2 regions of the Klebsiella sp. R445 genome follow, and region 1 is predicted to be linked to the other one. Evidence: predicted binding sites of a transcription regulator. Region 1 holds the regulator's gene; the other holds the start of a gene.
What was found. The regulator LexA, encoded in region 1, represses DNA repair genes until DNA is damaged. The targets are predictions, from matches to a motif close to TNCTGTATGTACATACAGNA.

Region 2: the regulator LexA is predicted to act here: its motif matches at 1,792-1,811, upstream of sbmC (DNA gyrase inhibitor SbmC).

Annotation. Positions count from the first base shown of each region.
Region 1 covers NZ_CP180446.1:2,849,702-2,854,435, forward strand. The annotation lists gene dinF (MATE family efflux transporter) at 138-1,454, opposite strand; gene lexA (transcriptional repressor LexA) at 1,523-2,131, opposite strand; gene ACMYSN_RS13350 (diacylglycerol kinase) at 2,269-2,637, opposite strand; gene plsB (glycerol-3-phosphate acyltransferase) at 2,767-4,734, shown strand, end outside.
Region 2 covers NZ_CP180446.1:5,052,069-5,056,802, reverse strand. The annotation lists gene ACMYSN_RS23740 (FUSC family protein) at 133-1,191, opposite strand; gene sbmC (DNA gyrase inhibitor SbmC) at 1,297-1,770, opposite strand; gene dacD (serine-type D-Ala-D-Ala carboxypeptidase DacD) at 1,905-3,071, opposite strand; gene sbcB (exodeoxyribonuclease I) at 3,252-4,676, shown strand; gene fusA (elongation factor G) at 4,729-4,734, opposite strand, start outside.

The sequences.
Region 1 (4,734 bases):
CATTCAGTCCTCATCGTTCGGTGGGTTAACAGCCCGCTGCGTGCCGGACATAACGTTAACTATAGTTAAGAATTCTGGGTTTAATTTATTATTCGGAATCTTTAACCACCTACATGACAAAAACCGCGACAAAACCATTATGAAAACCAGGTGCCGCGCTGCCAGTGTCGCCGCCAGATCAGCGCCAGCGACAGGCCGCGCAGCGCAAGGAAGACCGCCAGCGCCAGCCACAGTCCATGGTTCCCGAGAACCGGTAGCGTCAACAGAGTCAGGGCAAACCCTGCCGCCGCCACCGCCATGCTGTTACGCATCTCAGCTCCCCGCGTCGCCCCGATAAACATGCCATCCAGCAGATAGCACCACACGCCAATTACCGGCAGAATCACCTGCCAGATCAGATAGCGGTCGGCCAGCTGCTGCAGCGAAGGGATCGAGGTTAACAGCGCGATAATGTACGGCCCCGCCACGGCGTAGATCGCCGCAAATATCAGCGCCACCATTCCCGACTGACGGCAGGCCGCCCGCCAGACCTCAAGCAACTGACTGCCATCTCGCGCGCCATAGGCCTGCCCGGAGTGGGCTTCGACGGCGTAGGCAAACCCATCCAGCGCATAGGCGGTGAAGGTCAGCATGGTCATCAGGAGGGCGTTGACGGCGACGATATCGCCCCCGAGACGAGCCCCGAAAACGGTCACCGCCCCGAAGCACAGCTGCAGCAGTAAGGAGCGCAGCATGATATCGCGGTTTAATGCCAGCAGCCGTCGCACATCCCCGCGCCAGGCATTCTTCAGTATGCTGAAGGACACGCCACGCAGCACCAGCACGTGCCTTGCCATCAATAGCCCGATGATAAAGGTGGCGTATTCAGCGACCACCGTCGCCAGCGCGGCCCCCTGCACGTTCATGTGCAGGCCCATCACCAGCCACAGGTCGAGGACAATATTCAGCAGGTTGCCAACCACCAGCAGGATCACCGGCGCGCGGGCATACTGCACGCCCAGCAGCCAGCCAAGCAGCACCAGGTTTGCCAGCGAGGCCGGAGCGCTAAGCCAACGAATATCCAGGAAGCGTTGTGCCTGTTCCAGAACCGCCTGATTGCCGCCCACGATATGCAACGCCAGGTCGATCAGCGGTGCCCGGAACAGGACAATCATCAGGCCGGCCCCTAAGGCCAGCCCCAATGGCTGCACCAACGCCCGCGCCAGACGGAGGGGGTCTTTTGCGCCAAAGGCCTGAGCCGTCAGCCCGGTGGTGCTCATCCGCAGGAAAAGCAGCAGCATGAAAAGGAAACTGGTGGTCGTGGCACCCACCGCGACGCCGCCGAGATAAACCGGGCTGTCGAGGTGGCCGATAACGGCGGTATCAACCAGACCCAGCAGCGGGACGGTGATATTGGAGAAAATCATGGGTAGCGCCAGGCGCCACAGGGCTTTATCAGCGGCGTGAAAGAGCATAGGAAAGAGCCTGACTGAGAGAAGACAGCGCAGCATCATCCATCAGACGATGCTGCGTGGTGAAGGTGTTACAGCCACTCTCCGTTGCGGATCACGCCAACGGCCAGCCCTTCAATAGTGAAATTTTGTTCGCGCAGATTCACCACGATCGGTGAAAACTCGCTGTTTTCTGGCAGGAGTTCGACGATGTTGCCCTGTTTTTTAAGGCGTTTAACCGTCACTTCTTCGTCGATACGCGCCACGACAACCTGGCCATTACGCACATCCTGCGTTTTATGCACTGCCAGCAGATCGCCGTCGAGGATACCGATATCTTTCATCGACATACCGCTAACGCGCAGCAGGAAATCGGCATTCGGCTTGAACATCGCCGGGTCGACCTGGAAATGGCCTTCGATATGCTGCTGAGCCAGCAGCGGCTCACCGGCGGCCACGCGGCCGATCAGCGGCAGACCGGGTTCTTCTTCCGTCAGCAGACGAATACCGCGGGAGGCACCAGAGATAATCTCGATTGCGCCTTTACGGGCCAGCGCTTTCAGGTGCTCTTCCGCCGCGTTCGGAGAACGGAACCCCAAGCGCTGAGCAATTTCCGCACGCGTCGGCGGCATGCCCGTCTGGCTGATATGATCCCGAATGAGATCAAACACCTCTTGCTGCCTGGTCGTTAACGCTTTCATCCCGCCCCCTGGGTGTATATACAGTTATGCTGTGAGTATATACAGTTAACGGTGATTTTGGAATCAAATTTCACACAAAAATCAGGAGATACTTTCCATTTTTGCGCAGCCGATCGCCCATCACGCCTGGCGACGAATTAATGGTAATGCGCCCACAGCAAAAGCCCCCAGGTGATCAGCGCGATCGCGATAGCCAACAGTACCGCCGCGGACCCCATATCTTTCGCGCGCCCTGACAGTTCATGGTGTTCCGGGCCAATACGGTCCACCACCGCCTCAATCGCGCTATTAATAATTTCGACTATCATCACTAACAGGACCGAGCCGATCAGCAGCACACGGGTGATAGCGTCAACGTCCAGCCAGCAGGCGATCGCCACGGCAATAATCGCGGCGACGCCTTCCTGACGAAAGGCGGCCTCATTTATCCATGCCGCACGGAACCCTTTCCAGGAATAACCTGCCGCTTTAATAATTCGGGTTAACCCAGTGGTATTATTGGCCATCAAAAGAACCTTTTTATGTAAATGACGTCAATGAGTGTACGCGTTTGCCGTGTGGCAACGGAAATTTTGCGCGCTTTCTGTTATTCTTGCCGCGCATTTGCATGATTAACCAGAGGCTTCACATCGTTTATGTCCGGCTGGCAACGAATTTACTATAAATTACTGAATTTACCATTACGGGTGCTGGTAAAAAGCAAGTCTATTCCCGCAGAACCTGCTCAGGAATTAGGGCTGGATACCTCGCGTCCTATTATGTATGTCCTGCCTTATAACTCGAAGGCAGACCTGCTGACGCTGCGCGCCCAGTGCCTCGAGCACGATTTACCTGACCCGCTCGAACCGCTGGAAATCGACGGTGCTCTGCTGCCGCGCTACGTCTTCATCCACGGCGGCCCGCGTGTATTCACCTATTACACGCCGAAAGAAGAGTCCATCAAGCTGTTCCACGACTACCTGGATCTGCACCGTAACCATCCTGACCTGGACGTGCAAATGGTGCCGGTGTCGGTGATGTTCGGCCGCGCGCCAGGACGTGAGAAAGGCGAAGTGAACCCGCCGCTGCGCATGCTGAACGGCATTCAGAAATTCTTCGCCGTGCTGTGGCTGGGACGTGACAGCTTTGTCCGCTTCTCCCCGCCGGTGTCGCTGCGCAGAATGGCTACCGAGCACGGTACCGATAAAATTATCGCCCAGAAACTGGCACGTGTCGCGCGTATGCACTTCGCCCGCCAGCGTCTGGCGGCCGTCGGCCCGCGCCTGCCCGCGCGTCAGGACCTGTTCAACAAGCTGCTGGCCTCAAAAGCCATCGCCCGTGCGGTGGAAGATGAAGCGCGCAGCAAGAAAATCTCCCACGAGAAAGCACAGCAGAACGCCGTCGCGCTGATGGAAGAGATCGCGGCTAACTTCTCCTACGAGATGATTCGCCTGACCGACCGCGTGCTCGGGTTTACCTGGAACCGTCTGTATCAGGGGATCAATGTCCATAACGCCGAGCGCGTGCGTCAGCTGGCGCATGAAGGGCACGAAATTGTCTACGTGCCGTGTCACCGTAGCCATATGGACTACCTGCTGCTCTCCTACGTGCTGTATCACCAGGGTCTGGTGCCGCCGCACATCGCCGCCGGTATCAACCTGAACTTCTGGCCAGCAGGCCCGATATTCCGTCGTGGTGGCGCCTTCTTTATTCGCCGTACCTTTAAGGGCAATAAGCTCTATTCCACGGTGTTCCGCGAATATCTCGGCGAGCTGTTCAGCCGCGGTTACTCGGTTGAGTACTTCGTGGAGGGCGGGCGTTCCCGTACCGGCCGTCTGCTGGATCCGAAAACCGGCACCCTGTCGATGACCATCCAGGCCATGCTGCGCGGTGGGACTCGTCCGATTACGCTGGTACCGATCTACATCGGCTACGAGCACGTCATGGAAGTGGGAACTTACGCCAAAGAGCTGCGCGGCGCGACCAAAGAAAAAGAGAGTCTGCCACAGATGCTCCGTGGTCTGAGCAAGCTGCGTAACCTCGGTCAGGGCTATGTGAACTTCGGTGAACCGCTGCCGCTGATGACCTACCTGAACCAGCATGTTCCGGAATGGCGCGAATCCATCGACCCGATTGAGGCCGTACGCCCATCGTGGCTGACGCCGACGGTGAACAACATTGCCTCCGATCTGATGGTGCGCATCAACAACGCCGGCGCGGCGAACGCCATGAACCTGTGCTGCACCGCGCTGCTGGCCTCTCGTCAGCGTTCACTGACCCGCGAACAGCTGACGCAACAGCTGGAATGCTACCTCGATCTGCTGCGTAACGTCCCGTACTCCCCGGACGCGACCACGCCGACGGCTACCGCCAGTGAGCTTATCGACCACGCGCTGAAGATGAACAAGTTCGAAGTCGAGAAAGACACCATCGGCGACATCATCATTCTGCCGCGCGAGCAGGCGGTGCTGATGACCTACTACCGCAACAACATCGCGCATATGCTGATGCTGCCGTCGCTGCTGGCGGCGATTATCACTCAGCATCGTCGCATCAGTCGTGCGGAAGTGCTGCGTCATGTTGAGATGTTCTATCCGCTGCTGAAGGCTGAGCTGTTCCTGCGC
Region 2 (4,734 bases), 2.2 Mb from region 1:
AAGCGACTGCTATATAGGGCTAACATAACTGTTAGCAGACGCTGATGACAATGTTTTTTCCTTTACGTTTATCATAACCCTAAATGCAGCTGAATCGAAGCAACCTGTGGGCAAATTGCGTGCATCTGGCTTTTATTTACGCAGCGCCCGACAGATTAAATTCGACAGCAGCTCAAGCTGGCGCGCCAGTTCGATGCTCAGCCAGACGTAGCCATGGATGGGCGTTTCCGACAGGTTGTCCCCCTTATGCTCGTTCATCAGCTGGCGCAGTTCAGCCACAACCTCGTTGAGTTTTTCGGTATTGGCGCGGATGGGCTGTGGGTTACCCTCATACAAGGCATGCGCAATGGTCAGCAGGGTTTGCTGGGTCATCTGCTGGGTTTCGCGCAGCGTATGGGCGTTCAGCATCACAAAATGGCCGGGACGGGAAATCCAGTAGGCGTTGATCTGCAGTTCAAGCATGCAGACCAGATTGCGGCTCACGGTCTGAATCGCCTCGAAAATGGCTTTCTGGATATGGGTCTCTTTGCTGGCCGGGGTAATCAGGCCGCGCATCTTGACCACATCGTTCAGCACCTTCTGCAGGTGTTTTTCCAGACGCGGTCGCTCCACCAGGTTAGGGGAAAAACCAGCCTGATAAAGACGGTTGAAGGCGGTGACATAGTTGGCCATCTGAATGCGCCAGTGCAGAAATGCCCGCTGTGGCCAGATGCCGGTGAACAGCATCGCCAGCAGCGAGCCGAAGATAACATCGCCGCTTCGCCAGAGCGCGGTATGCATATCGCCGGGCGGCGCCCCGACCACCACCGACAACGTGATGCCGATAAGCAGCGCCTGATAGGGCTTTTTGCCCAGCGCCAGCCAGCCGCAGAGGAACATGGCCAGGCCGCACCACAGTACCATTATGGGTAAGGAGATCAGTTCAAGCTTGAGCGCCACCAGCCCGAGTGCCGAACCTAAAATGGTACCGCCAATACGTTCAAAAGCACGCGGCACCACGTTGCCCCAGAAGGAAATCGGCCCCATCACCACCACCAGAGTGATCAGCGGCCAGGTGCCTTCCGGCACATTCAGCAGACGAACCAGCAAAAAAGTGAGGACAAAGGCCAGAGCAATTCGAATACCATGCACCACGCGATAGTGGCGATACAGACGAATTTCAAAAGGCTTGAGTGATTTATCAGCGCGCACAACGCTCTCCAGCAAGAAAGCAGGTAGCAAAGGCCAATTGTAACTGCTTTTTCGCTATAAGCAGCACGCTGCTCAAAAAAACCTTTTCACAGGGGGATTATCGGGTTACTCCCCGACCGGCGTCACCGCGACATACATTTCAATGTCCCAGTAGCCGTCCTGATTGCCGTCGTTCAGATAAAGCTCGAAGCACGGTTTTTCCGCAATGTGGTACGTCTTGTCCTGCATCAGACTGTTGAAGAAGGCCAGCCAAGGCGTGGAGAAGTCATGGTTTTCCACCCGTGCGCGGGCAAAAGCGTACTCTCCGCCGGCGATCTCGGTGAGAATCACCCCTTCGCTGCCGGGCGGGATAACATAATCTTCCGCCACGGTAACCACCGTATCGCAGCGCAGTTTCTCGGGCGGCACCTGGTCTGGGTTATCGTAGTAAACGGCCACCCACTCCTGCGCTGGCACCTGATGGTTTGTGACCCACGCCATCAGTTGTTCAAAACCCTGTTTAACGGTCTGTTCCCACGGCCCCACCAGGTGAAACCCGGCAATTTTACGTTTGTCGACGGACTTAACGTGATATTCCATGCTGCCTCCACTATTGATAACAACTGTATAAATATACATGAAGTGTAACCAGGCGATGAGGATCAGTATGTGAGTTGATTCGCAGAGTTGCCGTAATATTATCCAAAAAAAATGCCCCGAACGGGGCATGAAGATTACAGGCCGTGGTGCAGATAATCGCTCAATCGCGAGAAGAACCCGCCCTTGCCGACACTCTCCAGAGTGACCAGCGGCCAGTGGGCCACGACTTTGTCACCATCGTACAGTGAAATTTCGCCCACCCGCTGGTTGGCGGCAATCGGAGCTTCGAGATCTTTCTTATCCAGCACATATTTCGCTTTGATGCGTGACACTTCCGACTTCGGCAGCGCTAACCAGAAGTCCTGATCGGTGCCCAACTCGATGTGATCTTTATCGCCGTACCAGATCTGCTCGCTGCCGACTTTTTTGCCCTTTTGCAGCACCTGGACGGTATCGAAGTTTTGCTGGCCCCAGTGCAGCAGTTTCGCCGCCTGCTGTTCGCGCCCTTTCGGGCTGTCGGCGCCCATCACCACGGCGATAAGACGACGCTTGCCGTCAACTGCAGAGGCAATCAGGTTAAAGCCGGCGCCTGAGGTATGCCCGGTCTTCAGGCCATCGACATTCATGGTTTTATCCCACAGCAGCCCATTGCGGTTCTGCTGGGTGATACCGTTCCACGTCAGGCTCTTTTGGCTGTACATATGGTAGACGTCAGGCTCGCCGTGAATGATCGCCCGTGACAGTACCGCCAGATCGTATGCGGAACTGTGCTGGCCCGGCGCATCAAGACCATGCACGGTTTCAAAATGGGTATCCTGCAGATGCAGTTTTTCAACATAGCTGTTCATCAAGGCGACGAACTGTGGCTGGCCGCCGGCCACATAATCCGCCAGCGCCACGCAGGCGTCGTTACCGGAATCGACGATAAGTCCGCGGCTTAAATCGCGCACGCTGACCCGGTCACCTTGCTTCAGGAACATCAGTGATGAGCCGTCGAATACCGGGTTGCCTTTGGCCCAGGCATCGCGGCCGACGGTGACGATATCGTCAAAGGTGATGCGGTGGCTGTCGATAGCGCGATCGACCACATAGCCGGTCATTAATTTCGTCAGACTGGCAGGGTTACGCTGCTGGTGCTCATTGCCCGCAGTCAGTATCTGTCCGGTGGTATAATCCATGAGTACCCAGGAGCCAGCCTGAATCGACGGTGGCGCCACGGTAGCGGGGAAATCATTAGCAGCAAATGCGCAAGAAACGCTCGAAGCGAGCAAAGTTACAGCAATAAAAAAACGGCCTTTCAACGGCATATCCTCTAGATTGGCAGACTCGCCGTCCTTTTTACGGAAGTTCTTCTTTCAAATCAGGGTTTAATTGCAAGAAAATATGACACGGTAAAAGTCTGCCACGGCCAACGCCCTTCTGATGCCCAGGCAAATCGTTTACCATAACGGATGCACGCCACCATGGATAATGAACAGACTATGCAAGATAGCGCCAATCAGCCCGGATTTTTGTTTCACGATTACGAGACCTTCGGCACCAGCCCTTCGCTTGACCGGCCGGCGCAGTTCGCCGCCATCCGCACCGATGCGGAGCTGAATATCATCGGCGAACCGGAAGTCTTCTACTGCAAACTGGCCGACGACTATCTGCCGCAGCCGCAGGCGGTCATGATCACCGGGATCACCCCGCAGGAAGCTATCGCCAAAGGCGACAACGAAGCGGCCTTTGCCCGCCGTATTCACGATCTGTTCACGGTGCCCAAAACCTGCATCGTCGGCTATAACAACGTGCGCTTCGATGATGAAGTCAGCCGCAATATTTTCTATCGCAACTTCTACGATCCCTACGCCTGGAGCTGGCAGCACGATAACTCCCGTTGGGATCTGCTGGATGTGATGCGCGCCTGCTACGCGCTGCGCCCGGAAGGGATCAACTGGCCGGAGAACGACGACGGCCTGCCGAGCTTCCGCCTGGAGCACCTGACCGTCGCCAACGGCATTGAACACAGCAACGCCCACGACGCGATGGCCGACGTTTACGCCACCATCGCCATGGCGAAACTGGTCAAAACCCAGCAGCCGCGCCTGTTTGACTATCTCTACAGCCATCGCAACAAGCGCAAGCTGGCGACGCTCATCGACGTGGTTCAAATCAAGCCGCTGGTCCATGTGTCCGGCATGTTCGGCGCGGCGCGGGGCAACACCAGCCTGGTCGCCCCACTTGCCTGGCACCCGGACAACCGCAATGCGGTGATCATGGTCGATCTTGCCGGCGATATGACCCCGCTGCTGGAACTGGATGCTGATACGCTGCGCGAACGACTGTATACGCCAAAAGCCGATCTCGGCGAGCTGGCGGCGGTGCCGATTAAGCTGGTCCACCTGAATAAATGCCCGGTGCTGGCCCAGGATAACGCGCTGCGCCCGCAGGATGCCGACCGGTTGGGGATTAACCGCCAGCGCTGCATGGATAATCTGCAGCTGTTGCGCAGTCATCCGCTACTACGTGAGAAAGTGGTTGCCCTCTTTGCCGACGCGGAGCCGTTCGTGCCATCTGAAAACGTCGATGCTCAGCTCTATAACGGCTTTTTCAGCGATGCCGACCGCGCGGCGATGAAAATCGTTCTGGAAACCGAGCCGCGTAACCTGCCCGCGCTGGATATTACCTTCGCCGACCAGCGGATAGCTCGCCTGCTGTTTAACTATCGCGCGCGAAATTTCCCCGGCACCCTCGACGAGGCCGAGCAGCAACGCTGGTTAGAGCATCGTCGTGAAGTGTTTACCCCGGAGCGTTTGCAGGCTTACGCCGATGAGTTGCAGATGCTGTATCAGCAATATCCGGACAACACAGAGAAGCAGGCGCTGTTGAAAGCGCTGTGGCAGTACGTGCAAGAGATTGTTTGATTGGGAAAAATTCCCGGAGAGGGCGCTTGACGCCCAGCCCGGGAACGGTTGGTTAACT